DNA from 4 places in the Streptomyces sp. NBC_00448 genome. Region 1 is predicted to be linked to each of the others. Evidence: riboswitches for the same ligand, from Rfam matches in the RefSeq annotation. Region 1 holds a riboswitch; each other region holds the start of a gene.
The links. A riboswitch is a leader RNA that binds a small molecule or an ion and turns the genes downstream of it on or off. The one in region 1 is predicted to bind cyclic di-AMP.

Region 1 (7,279 bases):
TTAGCCGGTCACGCGGGGCGGGTGGCGCCGGCGAAGGGCATCTCGGAGATGGGGGCGATCCGGATCGGGGCGCCCGGGTGCGGGGCGTGGATCATCTCGCCGTGGCCGATGTAGAGGCCGACATGGGAGACGCCGGAGTAGAAGAAGACCAGGTCGCCCGGGCGCAGTTCGGACTCGGACACGCGGGTGCCGGCGTTGATCTGGGTGTAGGTGGTGCGCGGCAGGGAGACGCCCGCGGCCCTCCACGCGGCCTGGGTGAGGCCGGAGCAGTCGTACGAGCCGGGCCCGGTCGCGCCCCAGACGTAGGGCAGCCCGATGGCGCGGTAGGCGAACGCGACGGCCTGGGCGGCGCGCGCGGAGGGTGCGGGCGCGGCGTCGAGCGGCGGCCGGGAGGTGCCGCGGGTGGTGGTGCCGGAGCCGGGGGCGCCGGAGCGGTTCGCGTCCGCGCCGCCGTCGGAGCCGTCGACGGTGGCGCGCTGGGTCGGCGTGAGGGAGTCCAGCAGCACCTGCGCCTGGTGCAGCGCGGTCTGCACGGTCCGCTTGCGGTCGGCGAGTTGGCCCTGCGCGGCCTTGAGAGTGGCGAGCTTGCCGTTCGCCTCGGCGCGGGTCTGCTCGATCTCCCGTCGCTGCCCGGCCAGTTGGGCGAGCGTGGCGGCCTGCCGGTCGCCCATCCGGTCCAGCGCGCCGACCTGGGCGAGGTACGTCTCGGGCGAGGAGCTGAGCGCGAGTTGCAGCGCGGGGTCCAGCGTGCCGGAGCGGTACTGCGCGGTCGCGATCGAACCCAGCCGGTCGCGGGTCGTGTTGAGCCGCGCGGTCTTGCGGGCCAGCTCGTCCTGGAGGTCGGTGACCGCCGCGCGGGCGGTGGCGGCCTTCTGCCGCGCGCCGTCGTACTGCTGTGTCGCCGCCTCCGCCTGCTGGTAGAGCGCGTCGACCCGTGCCTTGACCGCCGTGACGGAACCGGCCGGGCCGTTCGCTCCGTTCGCGCCGTCGGCTTCCTTCGCGCCGTCCGCTCCGGACGTCGTCGTGGCGCCGGCGGCCGGGCCCGGGTCGGCCTGCGCGCTCTCGCCGAGCAGGCTGACGGACGCGGCCGAGACCAGCGCCAGCGACAGCGCGGCGCGGGCGGTCGCCCGTGAGACGAGCGGTGGCCGGGCGGCGGTGCGGTCAGTGGCGCGGTCCGTGACGCGGTCAGCGGTGCGGACGGCGGGGACCGGGCCGCGGCGGTGGCGACTCCGGCGACTGTGCGAGGCCATGCGGCCGTCACTCCTTCGGCAGGGCGGGCCCGGCGGCGCCGCGTTACGGGGGAACGCGGCACCGCCGGACGTCGGCAGGGCGGCCGCGCCGCCGACGTACCGACGGCGAAGGGGAACCGGCCACCCGCCAGTGACGCTAAACCTGCTCCGGGGGCCGCCCGGGCCAGGTGTCCGGGACTGCCCGCTTTCCGCCGCGGCCGACCGGATTCGACCGCCGTTCGACGGGTGACCCGCCCGCATCCGGGCGCCCGCCGACCGAAGCCCGCGATACGGCACCCCGCCCGCCGTGCGCTGCTATACGCGCCGTAGGGTCCGGCCCATGGACACCCTCATCAATGTCTTTGTCGGACTGCACATCATCGGCATCGCGGCGCTGCTGGGCGGCTTCCTCACCCAACTCAAGGCGATGGGCCGGGGCAGCGCCGAGCCGCGGTTCGTGCCCGGCATGCTCTACGGGGCCGGCACGATGCTCGTCACCGGGGTGGCGCTGGTCGGCCTCGCACACGCCGACGACCGGCACCTCAGCAACGTGAAGCTGGGCATCAAACTGGTCGTGCTGCTGGTGATCCTCGGGCTCGTCTACGTCAAGCGCGACGAGGAGAAGGTCGACGCGGCCACCTTCGGCGCGGTCGGCGGCCTGACCGTCGTCAACATCTTCATCGCCGTGCTCTGGACCTGACCGCGATGACCGGCATCTCCTACGACCGCGCCACCGCCGAGCAGTACCGGCTGGCCCGCGAGGTCCCGCGCGCCGGGCTGGCCGCGTGGCGGGCGGCGATCGAGACGGCGATCGAGGCGACGGCCGGGCTCACCCCCGGGATGACCGTGCTCGACGTCGGCGCCGGCACCGGGGGTTTCGCGGCCGCGCTGCACGACTGGTTCGGCGTCCACGTCGTGGCGGTCGAACCGGCCGAGGCGATGCGCGCGCTCATCCCGCGGGTCCCCGCGACGGACGGCCGCCCCGGCATCGAGGCCCTGGCCGGCCGGGCCGACGCGCTGCCGGTGCCGGACGGCGGCGCGGACGCGGCCTGGCTCGGCTCGGTGCTGCACCACATCCCCGATCTGCCCGCCGCCGCCCGCGAGTTGCGCCGCGCCCTGAAGCCCGGCGCGCCGGTGCTGATCCGCAACCTCTTCCCCGGCCGGGCCGACCGCGACCTGCGGGTCCGCTTCTTCCCCGAGACGGTGGCGGAGATCGACGGCTACCGGACGGTGGACGGCGTCTGCGCCGACTTCGCGGCCGCCGGGTTCGTACGGCGCCGACTGGTCGCCGTACCGCAGGAGAGCGCGCCGAGCCTCGGGCACTACGCCGGCCTGCTGCGCCGGGACACCGACTCGAAGCTGCGGGCGCTGAGCGACGAGGACTTCGAGCGCGGCATGGCACGGCTGCGGGCGGCCGATCCGGCGGCGCCGGCGACGAGCTGGATGGACCTGCTGGTGCTGGCCTGAGCCGCGGGGTGGGGCACGAAGGCCATGAGTAAGGGCCGGTCTCCTGGAGACCGGCCCTTACCCTTACGTGCTGACGGCGTTTCGCCGCCGCACGCCCGCTTACGCGATGCGGCGGGCCGCCGCGAACGGCATCCAGTCCATCGGGGCGACCTCGACCGTCGCGCCCGTGTGCGGGGCGTGCACGATGTTGCCGTTGCCGATGTAGATCCCGACGTGGCTGATGCCGGAGTAGAAGAACACCAGGTCGCCCGGGCGCAGATCGGCCTTGGAGACCGCGGTGCCGTCCTTGACCTGGTCCCAGGTGGTGCGCCCGATGGTGATCCCGGCGGCCTTGTAGGCGGCCTGGGTCAGCCCCGAGCAGTCGTACGAGTCCGGGCCGGTGGCGCCGCGGTAGTACGGCTTGCCGCGCTGGGCGAGCGCGAACTGGATCGCGGCGGCGGCGCGGCCGGACGCGGGCCCGTTGTACTTGTAGGTCGAGCTGGAGCCGGACGACGAGGACGAGGACGACGAAGAGGTCGACGTCTTGGGCTGCATCGCGGCGAGCTTCTTCTTCTGCTCCGCGTTGAGGCTGTTGAGCAGCTTCTGCGCGGCGGCGAGCTTCGTCTGCAGGTTCTTCTTCTGCGTGGCGAGCGTGCTCTGCGAACCGGTCAGCTTCTTGAGGCTCGCGGTGGCCTGGGCCCGCTGGACCGACGCCTGCTCCTGCTGGATCTTGAACGTCTTGAGCGCCTGCTCCTGCGTGGCGGTCATCCGGTCCAGCAGGTGGTTCTGCGAGAGGAAGCTCTCCGGGTCGTCCGAGAAGAGCAGCTGCGTGGTGGCGCCGAAACCGCCGGTGCGGTACTGCTCGGCGGCGAACTGCCCCAGCACCCGCCGGGACTCGTTCATCTGCTGGGTCTTGTCGGCGACCTGGGCGAGCAGCTGGTTGGTCTTGGTGCGCTGCGCCGCCGTGTCCTCCTGGGCCTGGTCGTACTTCTGCGTGGCGACCTCGGCCTGCTCGTTCAGCGAGTCGACCTGCTTCTTGACCTCGGCGATGGAGGGCTTCGCGGGCGCCGCGTTCGCGGTCTCGCTCATCAAGGTGACCGAGGCCAGGGCCGCGGTGGTGATACCGACGGCGGCCCGTGTGCCGGTCGACGCGAGTATCGGGGTACGCGGCTTGCGATGCGACGCCAAGGAGACGACTCCTTCCGGGTACCGCCGACCGGGTTAGCTGACGGGTTCGGGCGGGGAAGGTCGCCCTACGGGTCGAACGCTCGTCGCGTCCACCCCGATTCACCCCAAAGTGCCTGTGGGTCCCCGGTTCCGGCCGCCGGCCGGATTAGGCGGAGATGGTTCGCTGCCGGACCTTCGCCGACGGGAGGCGCACCACCTAGCGGGCTACCGTAGTCAACTTCGCCGGGTCTTGGGAAGTTTGGATTGCAATGTGACCGAAATCGCTTTGTGACCTTGGGTTTTGCCGGACACTTCGCCCGGGCGCCTTATCGGTCATCCGGGTCATCGGGTGGCGACCCGGTCGGGATGCTCCATTACGGACGGACGGCCCCGTAGAAGGGCATCTCGGTAATCGGCGCGACCTTCACCACGGTGCCGGTGTGCGGGGCGTGGATCATCTCGCCGTTGCCGATGTAGAGGCCGACGTGGCTGACGTCGCTGTAGAAGAAGATCAGGTCGCCCGGCTGCAGGTCGGCCTCCGACACCCGGGTGCCCACGTCCACCTGGTCGTAGGTGGTGCGCGGCAGGTCGATCCCGGCGGCCTTGTAGGCGGCCTGGGTCAGCCCCGAGCAGTCGTACGAGTCGGGGCCGGTCGCGCCCCACACGTACGGCTTGCCGATCTGCTTCCGGGCGAAGGCGATGGCCTGGTCGGCGGCCGAGGAGTTGACCGGCGCGTCGGTGCCCTTGGCCGCGGCGGCCTTCGCGGCGGCCTCCGCCTTCTGCTTCTCCTGCGCGGCGAGCTTCTTCGCCTTCTCCTTCGCCTCGGCCTCCTGCTTGGCCTGAAGCTCCGCCAGCCGCTTCTTCTCCTGCGCGTTGAGGCTGTTGAGAAGCTTCTGCGCCGCGCCCAGCTTCGTCTGCACGTCCTGCTTGGCGGACTTGAGCTGCCCCTGCTGCGCGGTCAGCGAGGCCAGGCTCTTGGCCGCCTCGATCCGCTGCTGGGTGACCGCGACCTGCTGGGTCTGGTAGTCCTCGACCGCCGCCTGCTGCCGCTTGCCCATCACGTCGGCGAGGTGGATCTCGTTCGCGAGGTCCTGCGGGTTCTCCGACAGCAGGTAGCGGGTGGTGGTCAGGTCGCCGCCGCTGCGGTACTGCGCCGCCGCGAACTCGCCCAGCACGCGCCGGGAGTCGTTGAGCTTCTGCGTCTTCTGGGCGACCTGCGCGAGCAGCTTGTTGACCTTGGTGTTCTGCTGGTCGGTCTGCTCCTGCGCCTGGTCGTACTTCTGGGTGGCGGCCTCGGCCTGCTGGTTGAGGGAGTCGACCTGCTTCTTGACCGTGCTGATCGACGGCTGCTTGGGCTTGGTGGGAGCGGGGGTGGCGCTCGCGCTCTCGCTGAGCAGCGTCACAGTGGCCAGCGCCGCCGTGGTGAGCCCCACGGCCGCACGCGGACCGGGGGTGCTGAGTAGCGCGGTACGAGCCTTACGGTGCGTCGCCATGGCGCGCGGACTCCTCTCGGACGCTGCCGGTTCCGGCTGGTGCGGCACGCTAGCCAACGCCCGGCGCACCTGGGAAGGGCGATGTCCGATAGGCCCGATACCTTTTCGTAATCTTTTGCCGAAGCGGGCGCGGCCGTCACGCAGCGTGGTAATCGGGCTACCCGGGAGGCCGCTTTCCGGCAGGCCCGGGCGCCCCGCGCGCCCGGTTTCCGACAGGTCCGGGCGCCGAGCGTATGGACTTCCCCGGACGGCGATGGACTGTCGGTGCGGGCGCCTAGACTCGGGAGGCGATGAGCAGCCTCTTTGACGACAACTTCCTGGCCGGTATGGACGCGGCCCACGGGCCTTCCGACGGCGAGCAGCCCCCGCCGCCGGAGGACGGCCCCGGTGGCGAGGACGTCCCGCACGACCTGTTCCAGGGGCGGTACGACAGTCCGCCCGCGCACGACGCGCACTACCGCAACGGCGCGGCGCGTCCCGTGCTCGACCCCGCGCAGCTCCTCGTGGGGCTCAACGAGCAGCAGCGCGCCGCCGTCGAGCACCACGGCGGGCCGCTGCTCATCGTCGCCGGCGCCGGCTCCGGCAAGACCCGCGTGCTCACCCACCGCATCGCCCACCTGCTCGGCGCCCGCGACGTCCACCCGGGCGCGATCCTCGCCATCACCTTCACCAACAAGGCCGCGGGCGAGATGAAGGAGCGCGTCGAGGAGCTGGTCGGGCCGCGCGCCAACGCCATGTGGGTGTCCACCTTCCACAGCGCCTGCGTGCGCATCCTGCGCCGCGAGTCCAAGACGCTCGGCTTCACCTCGTCGTTCTCGATCTACGACGCCACCGACGCGCGCCGGCTGATGGCCCTGGTCTGCCGCGACCTGGATCTCGACCCCAAGCAGTTCCCGCCGAAGTCGTTCAGCGCCCAGGTCTCCAACCTCAAGAACGAGCTGGTCGACCACGAGACGTTCGCCGCCAAGGCGGAGAACCCCTTCGAGCGGAAGCTCGCCGAGGCGTACGCGATGTACCAGGCCCGGCTGCACGACGCCAACGCGCTGGACTTCGACGACATCATCATGACCACCGTCAACCTGCTCCAGGCGTTCCCCGACGTCGCCGAGCACTACCGGCGGCGCTTCCGGCACGTCCTGGTCGACGAGTACCAGGACACCAACCACGCCCAGTACACCCTGGTCCGCGAGCTCGTCGGCACCGGCGACGAGGCCGCCGAACTCTGCGTGGTCGGCGACGCCGACCAGTCGATCTACGCCTTCCGCGGCGCGACGATCCGCAACATCCTCCAGTTCGAGGAGGACTACCCGCAGGCCCGCACCATCCTGCTGGAGCAGAACTACCGCTCCACCCAGAACATCCTCAACGCCGCCAACGCCGTCATCGAGCGCAACGCCGGCCGCCGCGCCAAGAACCTGTGGACGGAGTCCGGCGAGGGCCCCGTCATCACCGGCTACGTCGCCGACCAGGAGCACGACGAGGCGCAGTATGTCGCCGAGGAGATCGACCGGCTCACCGACGCCGGCGACGCCCGGCCCGGCGACGTCGCGGTCTTCTACCGCACCAACGCCCAGTCCCGTGTCTTCGAAGAGATCTTCATCCGGGTCGGCCTGCCCTACAAGGTCGTCGGCGGTGTCCGCTTCTACGAGCGCCGCGAGGTCCGCGACGTCCTCGCCTACCTGCGCGTCCTCGCCAACCCCGAGGACGCCGTGCCGCTGCGCCGCATCCTCAACGTGCCCAAGCGCGGCATCGGCGAGCGCGCCGAGGCGATGATCGACGCGCTCGGCCGGCGCGAGCGGATCTCCTTCCCGCAGGCCCTGCGGCGGGTCGACGAGGCGTACGGCATGGCGGCGCGCTCGGCCAACGCGGTCAAGCGCTTCAACACCCTCATGGACGAGCTGCGCACCGTCGTGGAGTCCGGCGCGGGCCCCGCCGTCGTCCTGG
Region 2 (7,279 bases), 5.6 Mb from region 1:
ACGCGGCACCTACGGAGGTGTGCGATGACCGACCACACGACGCCCGCGACCCCGAGCTTCATGACGCACCTGGCGTCCGCCTCTCCCCTGACTCCCACGGCCCGTTACGTGCTGCCCGAGTTCACCGAGCGCAGCAGCAACGGCGTCCGCACGATGGACCCGTACTCCAAGCTGCTCCAGGAGCGCATCGTCTTCCTGGGCACGCAGATCGACGACACCTCGGCCAACGACGTGATGGCCCAACTCATCCATCTGGAGAGCGCCTCGCCCGACCAGGACATCAACCTCTACATCAACTCCCCCGGCGGCTCCTTCTCGTCGATGACCGCCATCTACGACACGATGCAGTTCGTCACCTGCGACGTGGCGACGGTCTGCATCGGGCAGGCCGCGTCGGCGGCCGCGGTGCTGCTGGCGGCGGGCGCACCGGGCAAGCGGATGATCACACCGGGGGCGCGCATCCTCATCCACCAGCCCTCGCTCGGCGACGTGGTGCGGGGCGACACCTCGGACCTGGAGATCCAGGCCAACGAAATGCTGCGCACCCGCGATCAGTTGGAGGCCCTGCTGGTCCGGCACACCGGCCAGCCGGCGGAGCGGATCTCCGCCGACCTCGAACGCGACACGATCTTCGACGCGAAAGCGGCGGTCGCGTACGGGCTGGCCGACATGCTGACCACCAGCCGCAAGGCCGGCAACGGCTCGCGCGGCACCGGCCCGCGGTGAGCCGGCGTGGCGCCCGAACTCCCGCCGCTGCCCGCCCTCACGCGCTCCGAGGGCGAACTCATCGACTGCTATCTGGAACTGGTCGACCTGCTCGGCCGGATCAACCCCTCCCGCACCACTGACACCTACTCGGCGCTACGGGCCGCGCAGGCACTCGTCAGCCGGGCGTTGGCGATGCGGGACGCGCTCACGGTGATGCACCTGCGCGGCGAGACGGACCTGCACCACGCCACCCTCGGCCGCGCCCTGCGGGTACTGGACGGGGAGCGGCGGGCCGCGCGGGTCGCGGTGGCACCCGAGCCGGCGGCGGACCCGGGTGGCAGCGGCGGCCCGTCGGCGTAGACCACGGCAGCGCGCCGTCGGCGGCACGCAGTCGGGCCGCACCGTCGGCGGCGCTACGGAGGCGGCAGCACCGCGGAGGCGGCGCGGTCGCACACACCCGGCCGAACCCGCCCGTCATCACCGCGTGTCACCGTTTTCCGCGACACGACCGCCGGTCGCATCAGCCCATTGGCGTATCGGAAGTTCTCGTGGCAAACGGGTGCGCGATTGCGCGTGTCGGCTGGACTCCGGCTTCGCCGGTACCGGTCAGCGCAGTTCAGAGGGTACGGCGGGGGTACGTGAGCAGCTCGCGGGGGCGGCGGTTCACCCGGGTGGATGCAATGTGATGAAGCTCACATCGCGCGTTTCTGTCCCGGCGCCGCCCCGTTGTGTGCGTAACCATCCGTGGTGACGACAAGCCCCCGCCGCCGTGGCGGGGCGGTCCGTGCGGATGCCCAGTCCTGCCGACGCGCGGATGCCAGGTCGACACGAGTGCAACGGCAGGAGCGGAGGACCCAGCACGACGGGTCGCTCCGGCGCCCACCGGTCTCCGGCGGGCTCCGGAGCACCCTTGGGGTGAAGCCGCTTGCATGCGGCCGGGCATCTTCGCCAGCCCGAACCCGACAGGTCATCCTTCGCAGGCTGATGACGAAGGGTTGCGCATGTGCACGCCCAACCGCATCTGCTTTCGGCCGGCCACTTCCCGGCTCTCGCGGCTCGGAGCCGCCTCTCTGCTCACCGTAGCGGCCGTCGCCGTCCCGATCCTGCTGCCGGGCAACGCCCAGCGGGCCGACGCCGCCACCATGGCCGCCAGGGCGCTGAGCATCGCCGCGTCGAAGAAGGGCTCGCCCTACCAGTGGGGGGCCACCGGGCCGTACCGCTTCGACTGCTCGGGGCTGACGCTGTACTCGTTCAAGCAGGCGGGCGAGCAACTGCCGCGCACCGCCGCCGCCCAGTACAACCGCACCACGCACATCTCGGCGGGTTCCCGCCGGGCGGGCGACCTGGTCTTCTTCCACAGCGGCTCGTCCGGCGCGTCGGTCTACCACGTGGGGATCTACGCGGGCGACGGCAACATCTGGCACGCGCCGAAGACCGGCAGCACGGTCCGGCTCGAACACATCTGGACCAGCGGCGTCTGGTACGGACGGGTGAACTGACGCCGCCCGGCGGCCGGGCACTCGGCCGCACGCTCACCGTGCCCCCGACGGTCGACGCGGCCCGGGCCCCGGGCACCCTCCACGGTGGCGCGAGGGTCCAGCCGAGCCCAAGTCCGCGCCCAGGCACGAACCACGCGCCCGCCCGTGCCCGCCGCGCGCCTACGGCCCCACCCGCTGACGCCTCGTCATATCGCCGTGGCCCGGCCCCACCCGCGGGACACCCGCCAGGCCGCCGTCGCTCCGCCGGCCACTGCCACGGCGAGGAGGACCGCGATGCCGGTGAGGGTACGGCCGGTGTCGCCGACGGCAGCGTGCCGCAGACAGTCGTCCCCCCAGTAGCCCGGCGAGGCGGGGCCGGACGCGCGGACCCACCAGGGCAGGGTGCCCGGAACCGGTCTGAGCGCCTTCCCCGTCACCCGTGCCCGGCGTGATCCGCGTGATCCGCGTGATCCGCGTGCTCGGCGTCATCGGCGTCGGGGGCGCCGCCCATCATGCGGAGCATCCCGGAGCCGCCGGTCCGGAAGAAGGGCACCAGGAGGGCGGCGGCCAGGACGAGGAAGGCGATGTTGAGGAAGGAGGTGTAGTTCCATCTGACGCCCTGCATGGGGATCTTCGCGTCGGCCTGGTCGGGGATCAGGCCGAGGCCGCCGAAGAGGAGTTCGACGACGTATCCCGCGACGACCATGGCGAGGTAGAAGGTGCCGAGGACGAACAGGGCCATGCGTGCGCCGTAGTACTTCCGGTAGATGTTCAGGATCGGCAGGATCAGCAGGTCGGCGAAGATGAACGCGACCACCCCGCCGAAGCTGATGCCGCCCTTCCACAGCACCACCGCCAACGGCACGTTGCCGATCGAGCAGACGAACGACGCCACCGCGACGAGCGGCCCGATCAGCGGTCCCCACAGCTTGGACGCCAGCGGGTGGCCGGAGAAGAAGAAGGCCCGCCAGAAGGAGTCCGGCACCCAGGCCGCGATCGCGCCGGCGATGAGCAGCCCCACGACCAGGTCGCGCAGGATCGCCGCCCATTCCATGACGAACACGTGGGCGGTGGCGGTGACCCCCTCGCGGGACAGCAGCCGGCGGGCGAACGAGCCCTCCGCCCGTACGGACATGTCCATCGCGGCGTGGCCCTCCATGGACCCGGCCACGCCGCGCTCGGCCTGCTCGCGTGCCTGGCGCAGCAGGCGGTCGCGCAGGAACAGCCGGAACAGCACGGCGAGCAGGATGATCATGACGGGGCCGCCGATGAACTCGGCCAGCGTGAACTGCCAGCCCATCAGCAGCGCGAGGATCACGCCGAGTTCGACGACGAGGTTGGTGGAGGCGATCTCGAAGGCCATCGCGGCGGTGAAGTCGGCGCCCTTGCGGAACAGCGAGCGCGCCAGCGCCACCGCCGCGTAGGAGCAGGACGAGGAGGCGACTCCCAGGCCGGTGGCGACGGCGAGGGTGCGGGGGCGGTCGTCGCCGAGCAGCGCGACCACCGTGGACTTGCGGATGATCGCCTGGACGACGGCGGACAGGGTGAAGCCCAGGATCAGCGCCCAGGTGATCTCCCAGGTCATGGAGCCCGTGATGGACAGCGCGTGCAGTACGGCGTGCATGGACGAAACCTTCCCTGCCGGGTGCTCCTTGAAGGGCGGGCCGGAGCGAGGTCGCGGGGCGGCCCGGAGGCGTGGGTGGGGGCCGCCAACAGGGCGGCCCCCACCGGTTCAGCCGACGCCGAGCGTCAGTGCGGCGGTGTGCAGGGTGCCGGCGGTCCGGAACTGCAGGAAGAGCCGCCAGTCGCCGGCCGAGGGAAGTTCCGCGTGGAAGGACAGTTGCGGCCCGCCGTGGTCACCGTCCACCCGCGCGGTCGGGTGCAGGTGCGCGAACGCGCCGTCGCCCTGGTGGAAGGCGGTCAGGTGGGCGTACGAGTCCAGATACGGCTGCAGGTCGGTGACGGGCTTGCCCGCCTTCGTGATCGTGACGGTGAGCGGGTGCTCCATCCCGGCCATCAACTCGCCCGCGACGCCGACGGTGTAGCCGTCCACGCGCACCGACGGCGCGGGCGCGGGCAGCGCCGCCATGGTGGCCGGCCCCGGCACGGCGACAGTGCGGGACAGGACGAACGCCCTGCCCGTGCCCGGGCCGCCGCCGGGCGTGAAGGACGCGAACATCCGCCAGGCGCCGGGCTTCAGCTCGGCCAGGTCCGCGGTCCACGTCCCGGCCGCCATGACCGGATGCAGGTGCTGGAAGCCCGTCAGGTCCGAGCGGACGGCATAGAAGTGCAGGCGCTTGGTCTGATCGACCGCGAAGTCGGTGACCGGCCTGCCGTCCGGCCCGGTGACCGTGAACCGGTAGGCGCCCGGCCGGCCCGCCGGGAGCGTCCTGGTCGCGCTGGTCAGCTGGTACCCGTCCATGGCGGCGGACAGGCCGTCGCCGCCGGCCATGTGGTCCATGCCGGGCATGGTCGGGCCGTCGTGGGCGGAACCGACGGACGAGGGCGTCGCGGCAGCCGTGGACGGCGCCGTCGATCCGGCCGGGGTCGAGGCGGCGTCGCCGGAGGAGCCGCACCCGGCGAGCGCCAGCGCGAGTACGGCGGCCGCGCCGGCCGCGAAGAGGGCGCGGTGGTGTGCGAAGGGACGGAGGAAGGAGGACATCGGGAGGTTCTTTCCGGAGGGGCGCGCCACGACGGGCGCGCGGAGCGAGCAGGACGCGTCGCCGGAACCGGCACAACCGCCGTTCCGGCACGGCCTGCTCAGGTCCGCGCGATGCCCACCCGAAGCAGCAGGTCGCGCCCGCCCGTTGGCGGTCCGCGCCGCCACCTGCGGCCGACCGGTGCGGCGCGGCCGACCAACACCGGTACGGCGGCCACCGTGACGACGGCCGCCGACGCGTTCACCGGCAGCGGGCCGCGCCCGCGGGCCGGGGTGGACACGCACTTCTCCCCGTGTGCCATGACCGGCGCCGCCGCCCGCGCGCCGTGGTCGACGGCACTGCCGGAGCGCGGCGCCGTCGCGGGTCCGCGAACCGCCATCGGACCGCCGGAGTCCGCGTGCATGGCGGCGAGCGACGTCACGTCACCGTGGCATCCTTCGGCGGCGGTTGACGGGGCGCCGTGCATGAGGAACAGGCCGGCCAGAACGGCGCAGGCCAGCAGGAGACGGGCGATACCCCGCCGACCGGCCACCCCCACGCCTGCCATCACCCGTTCCCTTCCCGCTCGACGTCCCGCGCCACGCAGCCGCCGGACCACCCGGCCGCTGCGCCGCTCCCACCCCGACCGTATACCCACACGGGGTATACGGCGCGGGCGCCCCGGTCAGTTCGCCGGGACGAGCTCCGGGCCCTGGGGCTCGGGGGCCGGGACGAGACGCCAGGGGGTGTAGAAGGGGTTGCGCACGCAGCCGGAGAGGACCTCGCTCTTCGTCGCCTTGTCCACCGGGCAGGCACCGACGACGAAGCGGCGGTCGATGCCGCCGGCGAAGGCCACTTCGTGCTGGCCGGCCCACTTGTGGGTGTCGCCGATCGTGGCGTTGACGTCGATCCCGCCGGGTGCGTCGATGTAGTAGTTGTACGCGGACTTCCACTGCTTGTAGAGGTCGTGGTCGTAGCTGGTGCTGACGTACGGCGACGGCTGGTTGACCTCGACGTAGGCGGCCAGGTCGTACTGCCCGTCCTGCGGGGCCTTCGGCTGGAAGCCCTCGTGGAAGACCACGGCCGGCGCCCGCCCGTCCGCGCGGTACAGCTCGCCGCAGGTGCGGCGGTAGGTCGGCGGGTCGGGGACGATGCGGTGGACGTCGACGCTGCGGTCGGCGGCGGCGAAGAGCGGGTCGTGGACGACGGGGCAGAAGTCCGCGGCGGCCGCGGGCGCTTCGGGAGCCCGGGTCGGAGCCGCCGTCGCCGCACCGGAGGACGTCTGGGTGGCGAGAACGGCGGTGAGGGTCAGCGCGCCGGCCGCGGCGAGCGACCGGACTCGGTTCATGATCATGGACGTAGCGTGCCGGTCACGGAAGCCGGGACCGCTGAACGTCACCCGATCGTAGGCGCGTCCGCACGTCGCCGAAACCGTACCGGTGCTGTTTCAGAGCGGAGTTGACGTGAAGTCAGCGCGGCATTGACGCGCCGGCGCCTCGCCGCGGGGGAGCGGTCCCCGCCAGGGGCCTGCCAAGGACCTGCCAGGGACCTGCCAGGGACCGCTCCCCCGCCGGGGGCGAGAATGCGGGGATGGCCCGACCCACCGAACTCGCCCGCCTGCTCGCCGATGTCGCGCGCGGCGCCTTCCCGCCGCCCGACGGCACCGTCGCGTTCGTGCCGCAGCCGTCGCCCCGGGATGCCGGGGTGATCGCGTTCACCGCGCACAGCGTGGTGTTCGCGGACGTGGACGCCGGGCCGGACGACCGGGAGGACTCCGGGGCCGCGCTGCGGGAGCTGCTGCCGGCCGGCGACCTGTCCGCGCCGCTCAACCCGCCCTTCCTGAGCACGCTCACGGCCCGCACCGGCCGCCCGGTCAACAACATCGACGTCCTCGCGGTGGCGGGTCCGCTGCCGGGTCCGCCGCCCGGCCCCGCGCTCCTGGAGACCGCCGACCGCTCGCACCCCCGGATCGTGCGCGCGCTGCGGCACCGCGACAGCGTGCGCGCCTGGACCGTCCCCGGCGCCACGCTGCTGCTCGGCCGCGGTGTGGCCGGCCGCTGGGAGACGGCCGTGGAGGTCGAACCCCGGGCCCGCGGCAAGGGTCTCGGGCGGTCGCTGGCCGTGGCCGCGCGCCATCTGGTGCCGGACGGCGCCCCGGTGTGGGCGCAGATCGCCCCAGGCAACGCGGCGAGCCTGCGCGCCTTCCTGGCCGCGGGTTTCACCCCGGTCGGCGCCGAGGCCCTGCTGGTGCCGGCCCCGGACCCGCTGCCGCCGCACCCGCACCCGTACCCGCCGCACCCGCCGGCCCCGGACCGGACCGACGCGTGAGGCGCGCGCCGACGGCCCGGAGGCTGCTGGTCAGAGCACGGGGATCGCCCAGGGGATCATGATCCAGACCGTCTTGCCGCCGTCGCAGGTCGGGATGATCCGCAACGTGCCGCCGGACTCGGCGAC
Region 3 (7,279 bases), 1.7 Mb from region 1:
CGCGCCCGCCGCCCTCCCGCACGTGCTCGACGCGCTGCCACCGGGCGCGTCCGGCACGGCTTCGGCCGCGGTGGGCGTGGCGTACGCGGCTGTGCCCGCCGCAACCGACCTCGCCGCCTTGCGCGCCGCCGTCGCCCCCTACGACGGCTCGGCCGTGGTGCTCGCCGCCGACCCCGCCCTCCGCCCGGCGCTCGACCACTGGGGGCCGCCCGGCGACGCCTTCACCCTGATGACCCGCGTCAAGGACCGCTTCGACCCCGCCCGGCGCCTGTCCCCGGGGCGCCTTCTGGGAGGACTCTGATGACCCCCGCCTCGCGCTCCACCCTCCCGAATCACCCCCACCGGCCAGCGATGCCGCCGACTTCTCCGTGCCCACCACCCGGCGCACGAGATGTCACGGACCGGGTGACGACGGGGCCCGCCGCAGCAGAGCCGGCGTCAGCAGCGCCCGTGAACTCGCCGTGGAACGCGGCGGGGCCGTTGCCGGGAGGACCGCGATGACCGCCGCCTCGCCGCCCGGGAACCCGGACCCCGCGCAGCCCGGTCCGCCGCAGCCGGACGCGCCCCAACCTGAAGCGCCGCGGCCCGCCTCCCCGCCACCCGTCCCTCCGGCACCGCTCGGAGCCACCGTCGCGGCCAGCGCTGACGCGGCGACGGTCGGCCTCGGCATGCCCGGGTTCGGGCTGCCCGGGGGCGCGTTCGACGGGTGCAACCCGCCGGACGCCGCACTCGCCGGCGACTGCGTGCACTGCGGCTTCTGCCTGCCGACCTGCCCCACCTACGTCCTGTGGGGCGAGGAGATGGACAGCCCGCGCGGCCGGATCGACCTCATCAAGGGCGGCCTGGAGGGCGACCTGCTCGACGCGACCGCCGTGCGCCACCTCGACCAGTGCCTGGGCTGCATGGCGTGCATGACCGCGTGCCCGTCGGGGGTGCAGTACGACAAGCTGATCGAGGCCACCCGGGGGCAGCTGGAGCGCCGTACGACCCGCCCGCGCCGGGAGCGGCTGATCCGCGCGCTGGTCTACGGCCTCTTCCCCTACCCCCGCCGGCTGCGCGCCCTGCGCGGCCCCCTGCGCGCCTACCAGTCCTCGGGTCTGCGCGGCCTGCTCGCCCGGGTCGGGCTGCTGCGCCGACTCCCCGCGGTGCTGCGGGCGATGGAGGCGCTGGCACCGAAACTGGGACCGTCGCCCGCGCTGCCCGAGCGGTCGCCGGCGACCGGCACCCGCCGTCGTACGGTCGGCCTGCTCACCGGCTGCGTCCAGGGCACCTTCTTCCCCGACGTGAACGCCGCCACCGTGAGGGTGCTGTCCGCCGAGGGCTGCGATGTGGTGGCGCCGCGCCGGCAGGGCTGCTGCGGGGCGCTGTCCGCGCACGCCGGGCGGCTCCCGGAGGCGGTGCGGTTCGCCCGGCACGTCATCGAGACCTTCGAGGCAGCGGACGTGGACGCCGTGGTGGTCAACGCGGCCGGCTGCGGCTCCCAGCTCAAGGAGTACGGCCACCTGCTGCGCGACGAGGGCGGCGACTGGCCGGCACGGGCCGAGGCGCTGGCGGCCAGGGTCCGCGACATCACCGAACTCCTCGACGAGATCGGCCCGCTCGCCCCGCGCCACCCGCTGCCGCTCACCGTCGCCTACCAGGACGCCTGCCACCTCGCGCACGCCCAGTCCGTCCGCGACCAGCCGCGCCGGCTGCTGCGCGGGGTTCCCGGCGTGCAGCTGCGCGAGCTGCCGGAGCCGGAGATCTGCTGCGGCAGCGCGGGGACATACAACCTGCTGCACCCCGAACCGGCCCGGGAGCTGGGCGAGCGCAAGGCACGCGCGGTGCTGTCCACCGGCGCCCGGCTGATGGTCACCGCCAACCCGGGCTGCTGGATGCAGGTGGCCGGCACCCTCGCCGGGATGGGCGAGCGGATGCCGGTCGCCCACACCGTGCAGGTGCTGGACGCGGCGATCCGCGGCATCCCCGCCGAACGCCTCCTCGCCGACGCCCTGGACGGCCCCGGCACCCCCCTGCCCGTGCCGCGCCGGCCCCGGCCGAGGGCCGAGGCAGAGGCCGAAGCAGAGAGCTGAGTGGCGGTCAGCCGCCGTTGACCAGGCGGATGTAGCGCACCCAGTCCCAGTTCGGGCCCGGGTCGGTGTGGTCGGTGCCCGGCACCTCGACATGGCCGATGATGTGCTGACGGTCCTTCGGGATGCCGTACTTGTCGCAGATCTCGGCGGTGAGGGCGGCGGAGGAGTGGTACATCGCGTCGGTGAACCAGGACGCGTCGTCGACCCAGCCTTCGTGCTCGATGCCGATGCTGCGGGTGTTGTAGTCCCAGTTGCCGGCGTGCCAGGCCACGTCATGCTCGCGGACGCACTGGTCGATGGCGCCGTCGGCCGAGCGCACCACGTAGTGCGCCGTGGCGGCGTGGGCGGGGTCCTGGAAGAGGGTGATGGTGTCGGCGAAGGTCTCCTGGGTGACGTGGATGACGACCATGTCGATCGCGTAGGTGGAAGGGCGGTTGGACGCCGTGTAGTTGGCGGTGCTGGCCGGAGCCCAGGTGGCGCCGGGGTAGTCGACGGTGGCCGCCGCCGCGGCACGGCCGCTGCCGGTCCACAGCTCGCCGGCGAACGCGGCGCCCGCGGCGGCACCCAGCGCGAGGCCGCCGCGCAGCAAGGACCTTCGGGTGTGGGGGAGTCGGGGGCTGCTGGGGCGTTCCATGGCGGGCTCCCTGAGAGGTCGCGAGGTGGTCGAGTCCATGACAAGAACATCGGGCTCGCCCATCGTGGGGCCCGGGTCCTTGGCCTGCCAAGCGGTTCGCGCAATGGCAGAGGTCCACGCCATTGGCGGACCTGCCGCACGGCCCCGCGCAGCCGCCTGCGCGCCGAGTTCGCCCACTCACGCAAAGTAATCACACTGGCCCCCGTTCGGATAACGACTGATGCACGCTCACATCACCGCCCGGCCACATCGCCTGACCGATTTGCCTACTCTCCCTATACCCTGCGCGTTTTGTTCCCATGCCCAACTCTCCGATTCGGCTTGGAAAACGCCTCCGGCTCTATTAACGTTCGATAACGCAGCGCGGTCGTCACCGCCGCCGCCAGGACGGCGGACCGCGCGCTTGCCGAATCCCGTCCGCGGGAACCGGGGACCCGTGAAAATGGGGTGAATCGGGCAGTAGTCAGGCCCGTAGGAGACCTTCTTCCTCCGAACCCGTCAGCTAACCCGGTAGGCGAGAGGGAAGGAAAGGAGAGCGCCCGTCGTGGCGTCCGACCAGCTTGCCTACGCCCCCGCCCGGCCTGACGGCGACATCGCCGGCCAGGAGCGGGAAGATTTCCGACTTCCGCGTCAGCGGGCCAACGCCCTTGCTGCCAGCGGCACTTCCAGCGTCCCGGCTCCCGCGTTCGCCGCGTTCGCCGGTGCCGGAGCGGCGGGCCTGGCCCCCGCGCCGGCCGTCGAGCCCGCCGGGCGCCCCGCGCCGTACCCGCTGCCGGACGCCGGACCGGGTGGCGCCGCGCTCGCCGGCCTGCCGACGTACGACCCGACGGCGCTGACCGTGCCCGCGGCGCCGGCCCCGGCACCCGCACCGGCCCCCGCTCCGGCCGAGCCGATCGCCCCCGCTCCCGCGCAGGCCGAGGCAACGACGCTGCTGCCGCGGCCCGTTGCCGAACCCGAGATCGCCGACACCACCGCGACCGGCCGGACCGGCGACGCCGGGACCGCCCCCGCCGATCCCGGCGAGGCGCTGTGTGCCCGCATCCTCGGCCAGGTCGCCGCCCAGCGCGAGGCCACGGCCCGCGCCGAGCGCGAAGCGGTCGAGAAGGTGGCGGCCGAGCAGGCCGCCCGCGAGGCCGCCGAGCGCAAGGTGCGCGAGCAGGTCGCCGCGGCGAAGGCCGCGGCCGAGGAGAAGGCCCGCGAGGAAGCCGCCGCGGCGGCCCGCGCCGAGGCCGAGCGCCTCGCCCGGCTGGCCGCCTCCTACATCAAGCCGGTCGCCTGCGCCGCGCTCGGCGCGGGTTTCGGCGAGACCGACCCCTGGGCCAACCTGCACAACGGGCAGGACTTCACCGCGCCGACCGGCACCCCCGTGCACGCCGTGCACGGCGGCACCGTCACCTCCGCGGGCTGGGCCGGCAGCGACGGCTACCGGGTCGTCCTCACCCTCGACGACGGCACCGAGTTGAGGTACTGCCACCTGTCGACCATGGTCGTCACCGACGGCCGGGTCACCACCGGCGACACGATCGGCCGGGTCGGCGCGACCGGCAACGTGCCCGCGCCGCACCTCCACTTGGAGGTCCGCCCCGACGGCGGCGCCCCCGTGGACCCGCTGCCCTGGCTGCGCGCGCACGACGTCACCGTCTAGCGAGGCTGCCCGCGTCGAGCGGACGAGCGGAGCCCGGCGACCCCGCGTTCCTTCCGTATGACCGGCCCCACCGCCCCGGCGGCCCTGGCGACCACCCCCCCGGCGCCGGGGCCGTCGGCTTTGGCGGCGCGCCGTGCTCGGACCGTTCCCCGCGCCCCTGACCGGGGACGCGGGGGAGTCCGTCACAGCGCAGGCGACTTGGCGGTCTGCGGGGCCGGTGCCGCGTGGCGGGCGGCGAGGTCGACCAGGGAGATCATGTCGACCGGGGACGTGTCGGCGTCCAGGACGCGGTACTCGAGCGCGGTGAGGATGGCGAGCCGCTCGGTGAGCCCCCAGCGGGGGTTGGTCTCGGCGGCGATCAGCTCGGCCGCGGCCTGGGCGAGCGGATGGCCGGCCGCGTGGGAGGCGTGGATACGGTCGCGGATCCGGAGCAGGTACTCCGCGTTGGCGGCCACGTCCGCGGGCGTCATGACGGGACCGTGCCCGGGCACGATGATGCGCGGTTCGCACGCCAGCACCCGCTGGACCGCCCGGTGGATCTCGTCGAGCGGCCCGGCCCAGTGCACCGGGTGGTCCTCGCAGAAGATGACGTCGCCGGAGCAGACCACGCCCTCGCCGGGCAGGTTGACGATCAGGTCGCCGGCCGTGTGCGCGGGACCGACCTCGATCAACTCGACCGCCACACCGCCGACTGCGAGGTCGAGTCGACCGTTGAAGGTGCGGGTCGGCGGCACGGCCTCGCTCACCCCGAAGTCGCCGTAGCGGCTGAAGTGCCGGTGGAGGTACGCGCCGAGCGGCGTGTCCGGGTCGCTCTCCGCCACCAGGCGGGCGAGTTGGGCCGGGCTCGGCTCCTTGCACAGGTGCTCGCTGTTGGCGTCGGTGCTGACCACCTCCGCCCCGGCCGCCGTGAACACCCCGTTGCCGTACGAATGGTCGCCGTTGCCATGGGTGTTGACGACCGTGGTGATGGCGACGCCCGGCGGGAGTACCTCGGCGGTGAGGTTCAGGAGGTGTCGCGTCAGGTCCGTGGTGTAGGGGGTGTCGACCAGGAGCGCGCTGTCCTGGTCGGTGATCAGGATGCAGTTGGCCAGGCCCCAGGTGTCGTGGCCGTCGGGCAGCCATGCGTGGACCGCGGGCGTCAACGCCCTCAGGCTGCGCGGTGGTTCGATGCTCATGTCGTCCCAGTCTGCTGATGTCGTGGCGGAAGGCAATCGCGGGGATGGTCGTCGCCGGGTACGGAGCCGCGCGCGGGCGCGGGCTCAACCTACGGAACCGGGCTCAACCTACGGAACCGGGACCAGGATCGGAACCAGGACCTGCGTAGGGGCCAGGACCGGAGTCAGGACCTGTGTCGAGGTCCACCGGACCCGTCGTCGCGGGAGCGTGCATCGGCTCCTGCGGCCGCGGCCGCTCGCCCGGGTCGAAGAGTACGAACATCAGCCGTCCGCCCGGCACTCCGAACGGCCCGGCCGCGCACATCGTCGCCCAGCCCGGGCCGAGTTCGGGGTGCAGCAGCGGCCGCGCCCCCTCCGCACGCGGCTGGAGGTACTCCGTGGTCGGGGCGTCGTAGCACGGTCCCACCACCGGGTCGCGCCGGATGTCGGCGATCAGCCGTTGGAGCGTCGTGTCGTTCGGGCGGGCGGTGGCCGCCGCTCGTAACTGCGGTACGAGCAGCGGCAGCCAGCTGTTCGCCCAGTCGGCGAGGGTGACCCGGGCCGCCGGGGCGAGCAGCATCCACCGCATCACGTTGCCCGGCACGCCGTGCGGCGTGAACAGCCGGGCGAACGCGGAGTTGTACGCGACCAGGTCCCATGCCGCGTCGCTGACGTACGCGATGTCCCGGCTGCCGGCCAGCACCCGCCGCCACGGCCGGGGGACGGAACGGCCGACCTGCGGATCGAGCGGGAAGGCGGGCGGGGTGCCGGTGGCGTACAACACCAGCGACTCCCACTCCTGTTCGGTCAGGCACAGTATCCGGGCGATCGGTTCGAGGATCTCGGTGTCGATGACCGCGAGCCGGCCGCGCTCGACATAGCCGTACTTGTGCTCGGGCCAGCCGAGCAGCCGCGTCATGTGCTCGTGGGTCAGGCCCTCGACCTTGCGGCCGCGCGGTTCGGCGCGTGGCGCCAGCCCGAGCGCGGCCGGGTCCTGTCGGGCGCGGGCTCGGGCGAGCAGGTTCCGCATGGCCTGACGGTCGTTCAACGACACTTCTCCCTTGCAGAGTTCGGCCCGCCCGCTGCGGCGCTCGGGCCGTCCCGGTCGGCCCGCGCTCCGGCCGGGCGGCAGGCGGCCGTCATCCGTGTCCGGGCGACAGCTCGGACGGATCGAGCGCGCGGGCCAGCTTGTACCCGACCTCGAAACGGCTGCCGGCGCCCAGGCGTTCCATCAGCGCGGCCATCACATCCTCCACCGCCTGCCGCTCGATGCGGAGTTTGCGGGCGATCCGGTCGTCGCCGTAGCCGCTCGTCATCAGCCGGATCACCGCCCGCTCCAACTCGCCGAGCGCGGCATGCCGCAACCCGGCGCCGGCGAGCGGCAGCGGAGTGGCGCGCTGCCAGTACGACTCGTGGATCGCGGTGAAGGAGCGGACCAGGGCCGAGCCGCGGACGCGGAGCAGCGAAGGGCCGGGCGGTTCGGACCCGTTGGGCCCGTCGGGAGTGTCGGGCGCGTCGGGGGAGCGGGAAGCGCCGGGCGCGCCGTCCAGGGCGTCCGGCCCCGCCGGGCCGTACCCGGCACGCGGCGCGGGCCGGTCGCTCGCCGGCAGGCAGACGGTGTGCCGGTCGAAGATCAGCATGTCGTGCGCGACATGGTCGATCACCCGGACGATGACGCCCGCGTCGGACAACTCCTGCAGGAAACGGGCGCGTACGGGCTCGCCGAGCACCGCGCGCGAGTACACCGCCCGGACCCGGACACCGCGCCGGGCGA
Region 4 (7,279 bases), 4.6 Mb from region 1:
GCCGAGGCGTACGCCACCGCGGCCGAGGGGCTGCGGATCGCCCGGGACACCCAGCAGGCGCAGTGGGTCAGCCAGTTGAGCGGTGCGCTGGCGCAGGTGGCCGCGCTGCGGGGCGACGAGGAGGAGTGCCGCGCCCACGTCGCCGAGGCGCTGGCGGCCGCACCGGGCGCGCCGACCGCGCCGGGTGCCGGGTGGGCGTACTGGTCGCAGGGCCTGCTCGACCTCGGCCTGGGCCGGGCCGGATCGGCCCTGGAGCGGCTGGAGTTGCTCAGCGAGCCGCTGCTGCGGCACCACATCTGCACCACCCGCAGCGTGCCGGACCTGGTGGAGGCGGCGGTCCGCCTCGGCGAACCCGGGCGTGCGGCCGAGCCGTTCGCCCGGTTCGAGCGGTGGGCGCGGCGCACGGGGCAGGACTGGGCGGAGGCCATGGTGGCCCGCTGCCGGGCACTGCTGGCCCCCGACGACCAGGCGGAGGCGTACTTCACGGCGGCGCTGGCCGCGCACGACCCGCACCGGCGCGCGCTGGAGGCGGCCCGCACCGAGCTGCTGTACGGGGAGTGGCTGCGGCGGGCCCGGCGCAGAAGCGAGGCGGCCGGGCGGCTGCGGTCCGCGCTGGAGGTCTTCGAACGGCTCGGCGCCCGCCCGTGGGCGGATCGGGCCCGCGGTGAACTCGGCGCCTCCGGCGCGCTGGTGACGGCACATCAGGAGACGCGTTCGCTCGCCGAGCAGGCGGGGCTCACCCCGCAGGAGGGGCAGATCATCCGGCTGGCCGCGCACGGCCTGTCGAACAAGGACATCGCCGCACGGCTGTTCCTCAGCCCGCGTACGGTCGGCTACCACCTGTACAAGGCGTACCCGAAGCTGGGCGTCGCCTCGCGCGGCGAACTGTCCGGGCTGCTGGCCTGAGTTCGGCCCGCCCGGCCCGAACGCGCGGACGGGCCCGCCCGGTTGTCAGAACCGGGCGGGCCCGCCGATCGCGGCCGTGTGACCGCGGTGCCGGTGTCAGATGACGACGCCGTGGCTGCTCAGGTAGGCGACCGGGTCGATGTCCGAGCCGTAGCTCGGCGTGGTGCGCACCTCGAAGTGCAGGTGCGGCCCGGTGACGTTGCCGGTCGCGCCCGAGATGCCGATCTGCTGGCCCTCGGTGACGGTCTGGCCGGCCGAGACCAGCGCCTGCGACAGGTGGCCGTACAGGGTGTACTTGCCGTCGGCGTGGTGGACGATCACGTCGTTGCCGTACGCGCCGTCCCAGCCGGCCGACACGACGGTGCCCGCGGCGACGACGTGCACCGGGGTGCCGGAGCCGACGAGGAAGTCGACGCCGGTGTGCGAGCCGCTGGACCACAGCGAGCCCGACGCCTTGTAGCCGGTGCCGATGGCGGCGTCGCCGACCGGCTTCATCCAGCCGGTGCCGGCGGTGGTCGTGGCGGCGGCGGTGGACGCGGTGGCGGTCTTGGCCGCGGTCTTCGCCTGCGGCGCGGCCTTCGCGGCGTCGAGGGTTAGTACGGTGCCGGGGCGGATCAGGCCGGGGTTCGACCCGATGACGGCCTTGTTGTCCTGGTAGAGCTGCTGCCAGCCGCCGGTGACGTGCTGCGCGGTGGCGATCTTGACCAGGGTGTCGCCCGTGACGACCTTGTACGTGGCCGACGCGGCGGTCGTGCTCTTCGCCGGGGTGGCCGCGCCCGCGTGGGTCGCGGCGACCAGCGGCAGCACGAGTGCGGCGCCGCCGGCGCCGGCGGCCACGTAGAGGCGGGTGAGACGGCGGCCGTTGCGGACCTTGGGCTTGCGGTGCCGGCTGTGTGCGGGCATGGGGGATGTCCTCTCCTACGCCTGCGAGGTGAGCTGTCGGGTTCGGGCAGGAGATGCCCGGCCGCGGATGCGGCTTCACCCCGAGCCGCCCGGGTGCGACCGCCGGCGGTGCGGCGGTCGACTCGAGCGGCGGCTTACCTGGTTCCCCCGCTCCTGCCATGTCGGTGTTCGGGTGATCCGCGTAGCGGGCGGTGGCAGGACTCGGCGGTCCGCCCGGCGGAGGGGAAGCGGGTTGCCCCGCACGAGACGGAACGTAGGGGACGCCGCTCCACCCGGGCAAACGGCACTTTCCCACCCCCGGGCGCCCCCGTCACCGTATGTGCCCGCGCTCCCGGATGTCCGTTATGCCGCCCCTACTTCAGGTGCGCCACCCGCCACCGTCCATCACGGTGCGCCGGTCGCGGTGACTCGGCGTATTACGGCCGACCGCGGACCGTACTCATCCGGTGATCCCGCTCACACGTTTCCGAATTGCCCTGATTCGTACGGTTCTTGGGTGCGACCTCCTTTCGCGGGAGGAGCCGTACCTACGCAGGGGCACCCCGGGGAGAACCTCAGAACGTGCCCGGGGCGCCGATGAGGCGATGGTCGAGGGTGCGGGAGAGCCGGTAGGCGACCGGGCGGAAGCCGATCGCGGGGAAGTGCCCGGCGGCGTGCGGCGACGCGGACGGCCACTGCGCCGACATGTAGCGGTGCCCGGCGTCGTACGCCCACGCGAGCGCGGTCGCGAGGAGCACCCGGCTGATCCCCTCCCCACGGAACGCAGGCTCGACGTACGCCTCGACGAGTTCGACGCAGGCCGCCGGGACGACCGGGTCCGCGTGCGCGGGCACCAGCAGCACCATGCCGATCTCCTCGCCGCGCCGGGAGGCGATCCACGCACCGCAGCGGGAGTCCGAGAGCGCACCGGCGTAGTGCACGCGCAGCGCCGCGAGCGCGGCCTCCGGCTGCGGCTGGAAGGTCGCGGTGCCGCGCTGCCGCCGGGCGGACTCCGCGGCCATCCGGCCGATCTGCGGCAGGTCGCCGGGCCCGGCCCGGCGGATGGCCAGGCCCTCGACCCCGCGCGGCTGCCGCCCGCGGGCCTTGACCGCCATCAGCCCGTGCACCCGCTCCCGGCCGAAGCCGAGGTCGGACCACGGCGTGGTGCCGACCTCGCCGGCCGGCACGTCGACGTAGTGCACCAACCGCCGCTCGGCGACGAGCCGATCGGCGACCCGTACGTACAGCGCGCGCAGCACCTCGCTCTCGCGGCCGGAGGGGAGCGCGTGGCCGCCGTGCGGGACGAGCGCGGAGCGCGGGTGGCTGCGCAGGGCGGCGGGGTCGTCGGGGGCGAGGTCGAGCGGTATCGCCGCGAGGTGACCGATCAGGCCACCCTCGCCGTCGAGGGCGCGGACCGCCTCGATGCCGGGCACCTGGTGGAGCTTGCCGAGCAGTTCCTCGCCGCGCACCGGACCGTCCGCGAGCCAGGACCGCTGCGACGGAGGGCGCCGGGCCCGGGCGAACCAGCGGTCGTACCGCTGGACGGCAAGAGGTATGTGCTCGGTGGTCAGCGGCGCGGTGGCGACAGTCATGGTGCTCGTGGACGCTAGTGGTGGGCGCCGTCCCAGGGCAAGGCGGGTCCGGCCGGGGCCGGGGACAGGTCGGGACGGGTGCCGCCAACCGCGCGAAACGCCGTGCCCGGCAGGGGCGTTCGGCCGCGGCCGGCGCCCGCCGGGCGAGGCACCGGGGGCACGCCGGCGACCGCCGACCCGATGGCTCGGGGTTGCCGTCGCCTCCTCACCCGGTCCACGCCGGATGCCGCGGGTCGTCCGCGCGCACCAGGACGTCCGCGGCCTCCTCGGGCAGCGCCTCGCGGGCGTACCGCTCGTACGCGGGCAGGGTCCACTGCTCCTGCGGCGGGGTGCGCCGGGCGAGCGCCGCCGGGGACAGCCGCAGATGGACCGTGAGGTCGAACGGCAGCCCCTGCCCGAGCAGCAACGGTCCATCCAGCAACAGGACGCCGCCGGGCGGGAGTTCGACGTAGTCGGCCCGGGTGGAGCGGTCCGTGCCGGGGTCGCGCAGCGAGGGCAGGGCGCGGCCGCTGCCGCCGGGGCCGAGCGGGTCGAGCACTTCGCGGCGCAGCGCCCCGGTGTCGAGCCAGAGCTGGTAGTACGCGTCGACGTCCTCGTGGCCGTACTCCAGTCGCAGCGAGGCGGGGCGCCAGAACGACTCGGCGCCGACCCGCAGGACCGGTCGGCCGAGCGCGGGCAGCGCGGCGGCGACGGCGTCGGCGAGGTCCGCGGGGCGGGCGGCGGGGGCGCCGTCCACCGCGACCCGCCACCACGGTCCGGGCGGGCGGCCGTCGGTGATCCGCTCGGCGAGGGCGTCGGCGAGTTTGGGCCAGGTGATGGGGATCGGCTGCACCCGGCCATCCTGCCGGAGCCGCCGCGGGCGTCACCCCGGCGGCTCGCCGTCACCCGATCGGACGAGGTGACGCGGTATCCGTACCGGGCGGCCCCGGCACGGGCGCCGGGACGGCCGGGCAGCGGGGAGGGCCGGAGGGAGCGGGCACATCCGGGCGGCGTTCCGACCAGGGCCCGACGCCCCTCGTACCCCGCCTCACTCCAGTGGTGGAAATCAGCTACAAATCACCCGTTTGCCACCGAGCGCGATCTATTACTTTTTGTGAGCCTGGAAGAACTCACGGTGACCGTCCCCATCACCTCAGGAGAAGAGCCCCATGATCCTGTCCATCTCCGGCGTCGTGCTTCTCGGCGTCATCTGCTTCCTGTTCTTCCGCAAGGACGGCCTGAAGGTGTCCCACGGAGTGGTCTGCGCCCTCTTCGGGTTCTACCTCGCAGGTACCGCCATCGCCCCCAGCATCACGGCGGGCGGAGCGAGCCTGGCCAGCCTGATCGGCGGGCTCAAGATCTAGCGCCGTCCCCGACGGCCACTCCTGCCCCTCCCCCTCGGGCCCGGCAGCGGTCGATCCGCTCCCGGGCCCGTCGCCGTTCCGCTCCTCGCCCTCGTTCCCGAGCACACCCGCACACCCGCACACCCCGCACCCCGCACCCCGCACCTGATCTCCCCGTGCTTCCCCCCAGCCGCGTTCCCCGCAGCTCTCCGCACGTGTCCCCCCGCGCAGCGGCGTCCCCCATGCGCCGTCCCCCACCCGAACCACCCATGGAGCAACCCGTGGCCAGGCGTCCCCTTCCCAGCATCCTCAGCACCCGACCGGCGCTCGTCCGCGGCCGTGATCTGGCGCGCACCGCGGCCGACGGCGCCGGCGACGTGCTGCACCCCGTCATCACCATCGCCCGAGGCATGCGCAGGCAGGCGTCCTGGGCCGGCGGGTGGTGGGGCCGCACCCCGAAGGACCGGCGCGGACCGGCGCTGCTGCTGGCCGTCGCGGCGGTCGTGATCGTGGCGATGATGCCGTACGGGCCGATCCTCGGTATCGCCGCGCTGGTCGCCTCGGCCGCGTGGATGGGCCGGGACCGCGCCGCCACCGCGCCGGCCGGGCCGACCGAGGCCGAGGGCGTACGCCTCCAGTCGCTCTACGAGGCGCTGGTGCCGTACCTGTCCGACGCGGGCGACCCGGCGCCGCTGTACGCGCACGACGGCGGCTGGGACCGGGCGTTCAGCTCGTACGAGTTCCAGGACGGCCGGCTGATGCGGCTGCACCTGCGCTATCCGGCGTACTTCACCGACGGCGAGGCGGACTCCCGGGCCCGGGTGGAGCAACTGCTGCACGCCAAGGCCGGGCGCGGCCGCGAGTACCGCTTCGACTGGAACGAGGAGGAGAACCACCTCACCCTCACCACCCTGCCGCCGCTGCCGACCGATATCGTCGCGCAGCGGTTCGTCACTTCACCGGGTGAGACGGTGCTCGGCTTCACCGACACCGACACGGTGCAGCGGACCCTGCCGGTCGCGGTGCCGGCCGGCGAGGAGGGCGACGGCGACCAGCCGGCCACCCGGGACGCGCCGCCGGTGGTGTGGCGCACCGGCGCCCGCTCCACCGAGCCGCACCTGCTGGCGCTCGGCCAGCCCGGCACGGGTACGACGAGCCTGCTGCGGTCGATCGCGCTCCAGGCGCTGGTGCACGGCGACGTGGTGGTGGTGGACGGCAGCGGCACCGGGGAGTACGCGTGCCTGGCCGGGCGGCCGGGCGTGCTCGCCGTCGAGGACGGACTGCTCGGGGCGTCGGCGACGCTGGAGTGGGCCGCGCACGAGACCGAGCGGCGGCTGATCGCGGTGAACCGGGCCCGGCAGGCGGGGAATCCGGTCGCGGAGGACGTACGGCGGCCGCTGTGGATCGTCGTCGACCGGCCGACCGCGCTCACCCAACTCGCGCTCGCCGAGGGGCGGCCCGACCCGCAGGCGCTGCTGGACGTCCCGCTGCGGCACGGGCGCACCGCGAACGTCGCGGTCGCGGTGGCCGATCAGCTCGACGCGACCGAGGCGCTGGCGCCCGTGGTGATCTCGCAGACCCGGGCCAGGGTGGTGCTCGGGCCGCTCGCACCCGAGCACGTGCAGGCCGTCCTCGGGGCGCCGCAACGCACCACCCCCGCGGGTGACGTGCCCCCCGGGCGCGGCTACGCCCGACTCGGCACCGGCCCCGTACTCCGGCTCCAAGTGCCCGCCACCCCCGACCCCTTCGACGAGGAGGCCCCCGCCGCACACCGTTCCGCGGTCCTCGCCCTCCTCCCCTCCGACGGCGCCCCCCTCTCCACCCCGACCCCACCCGAACCCGAGCGGAACTCCACGCCCGAAACGGTCACCCTCCGCAAGGATGCAGTAGTCCGCACGGTCGCCGACCTAGAGCTCGGCTAGCCCCTGCGGGGTGGCCGCCTCGACCCCGTCCGACGGTGCGTCGTGGTTGGCCACGCATTTCCCCGCGCCCCTACGGCACCCCGCCGCCGGAGTTGCGGCTCGTTACCGCCTGACGGCCGGTGGCGAGTTGCGTGCGCAGTTCCCCGCGCCCCTGTAAGTGCGGCTTCCTCCGCAGCGGCCCGGCCCCGGGGGCCGTCGGACGACAACGGCGAGCAACCCCCTCAGGGGCGCGGGGAACTGCGCGACCAGCCACCCACCGGGCCGGGGACGGACACGGACCGCCACCACGGCGGCGGGCTGCCGTCAGGGGCGCGAGGAACTGCGCGCGCAACCGACCACCGGCCGTCAGACAAAGGCGAGGCAGCCACCCCGCAGGGGGGCGCGGGGAACTGCGCGACCAGCCACCCACCGGGCCGGGGACGGACACGGACCGCCACCACGGCGGCGGGCTGCCGTCAGGGGCGCGAGGAACTGCGCGCGCAACCGACCACCGGCCGTCAGACAAAGGCGAGGCAGCCACCCCGCAGGGGGGCGCGGGGAACTGCGCGACCAGCCACCCACCGGGCCGGGGACGGACACGGACCGCCACCGCGACGGCGGGCTGCCGTCAGGGGCGCGAGGAACTGCGCGCGCAACCGACCACCGGCCGTCAGAC

Region 2: another riboswitch for cyclic di-AMP. It lies ahead of OG370_RS01985 (C40 family peptidase); the one in region 1 lies ahead of OG370_RS25875 (C40 family peptidase).
Region 3: another riboswitch for cyclic di-AMP. It lies ahead of OG370_RS18130 (M23 family metallopeptidase); the one in region 1 lies ahead of OG370_RS25875 (C40 family peptidase).
Region 4: another riboswitch for cyclic di-AMP. It lies ahead of OG370_RS05995 (M23 family metallopeptidase); the one in region 1 lies ahead of OG370_RS25875 (C40 family peptidase).

What each region holds. Positions count from the first base shown of each region.
Region 1 is NZ_CP107913.1:5,999,710-6,006,988, forward strand. It holds gene OG370_RS25855 (class I SAM-dependent methyltransferase) at 1-4, shown strand, start outside; gene OG370_RS25860 (NlpC/P60 family protein) at 9-1,250, opposite strand; gene OG370_RS25865 (hypothetical protein) at 1,570-1,929, shown strand; gene OG370_RS25870 (class I SAM-dependent methyltransferase) at 1,935-2,696, shown strand; gene OG370_RS25875 (C40 family peptidase) at 2,796-3,863, opposite strand; cyclic di-AMP (ydaO/yuaA leader) riboswitch at 3,871-4,025, opposite strand; gene OG370_RS25880 (C40 family peptidase) at 4,217-5,335, opposite strand; gene pcrA (DNA helicase PcrA) at 5,626-7,279, shown strand, end outside.
Region 2 is NZ_CP107913.1:418,783-426,061, forward strand. It holds gene OG370_RS01975 (ATP-dependent Clp protease proteolytic subunit) at 61-726, shown strand; gene OG370_RS01980 (hypothetical protein) at 733-1,068, shown strand; cyclic di-AMP (ydaO/yuaA leader) riboswitch at 1,575-1,706, shown strand; gene OG370_RS01985 (C40 family peptidase) at 1,710-2,207, shown strand; gene OG370_RS01990 (hypothetical protein) at 2,393-2,623, opposite strand; gene OG370_RS01995 (permease) at 2,620-3,810, opposite strand; gene OG370_RS02000 (hypothetical protein) at 3,919-4,848, opposite strand; gene OG370_RS02005 (hypothetical protein) at 4,947-5,393, opposite strand; gene OG370_RS02010 (ADP-ribosyltransferase) at 5,511-6,179, opposite strand; gene OG370_RS02015 (GNAT family N-acetyltransferase) at 6,416-7,153, shown strand; gene OG370_RS02020 (ATP-binding protein) at 7,184-7,279, opposite strand, start outside.
Region 3 is NZ_CP107913.1:4,300,420-4,307,698, reverse strand. It holds gene OG370_RS18145 (FAD-binding oxidoreductase) at 1-301, shown strand, start outside; gene OG370_RS18140 ((Fe-S)-binding protein) at 498-2,072, shown strand; gene OG370_RS18135 (N-acetylmuramoyl-L-alanine amidase) at 2,080-2,706, opposite strand; cyclic di-AMP (ydaO/yuaA leader) riboswitch at 3,101-3,238, shown strand; gene OG370_RS18130 (M23 family metallopeptidase) at 3,251-4,351, shown strand; gene OG370_RS18125 (MBL fold metallo-hydrolase) at 4,534-5,526, opposite strand; gene OG370_RS18120 (helix-turn-helix transcriptional regulator) at 5,630-6,553, opposite strand; gene OG370_RS18115 (hypothetical protein) at 6,645-7,279, opposite strand, start outside.
Region 4 is NZ_CP107913.1:1,426,022-1,433,300, forward strand. It holds gene OG370_RS05990 (helix-turn-helix transcriptional regulator) at 1-906, shown strand, start outside; gene OG370_RS05995 (M23 family metallopeptidase) at 1,003-1,809, opposite strand; cyclic di-AMP (ydaO/yuaA leader) riboswitch at 1,815-1,986, opposite strand; gene OG370_RS06000 (GNAT family N-acetyltransferase) at 2,364-3,380, opposite strand; gene OG370_RS06005 (uridine kinase) at 3,586-4,212, opposite strand; gene OG370_RS06010 (hypothetical protein) at 4,529-4,723, shown strand; gene OG370_RS06015 (hypothetical protein) at 4,984-6,624, shown strand.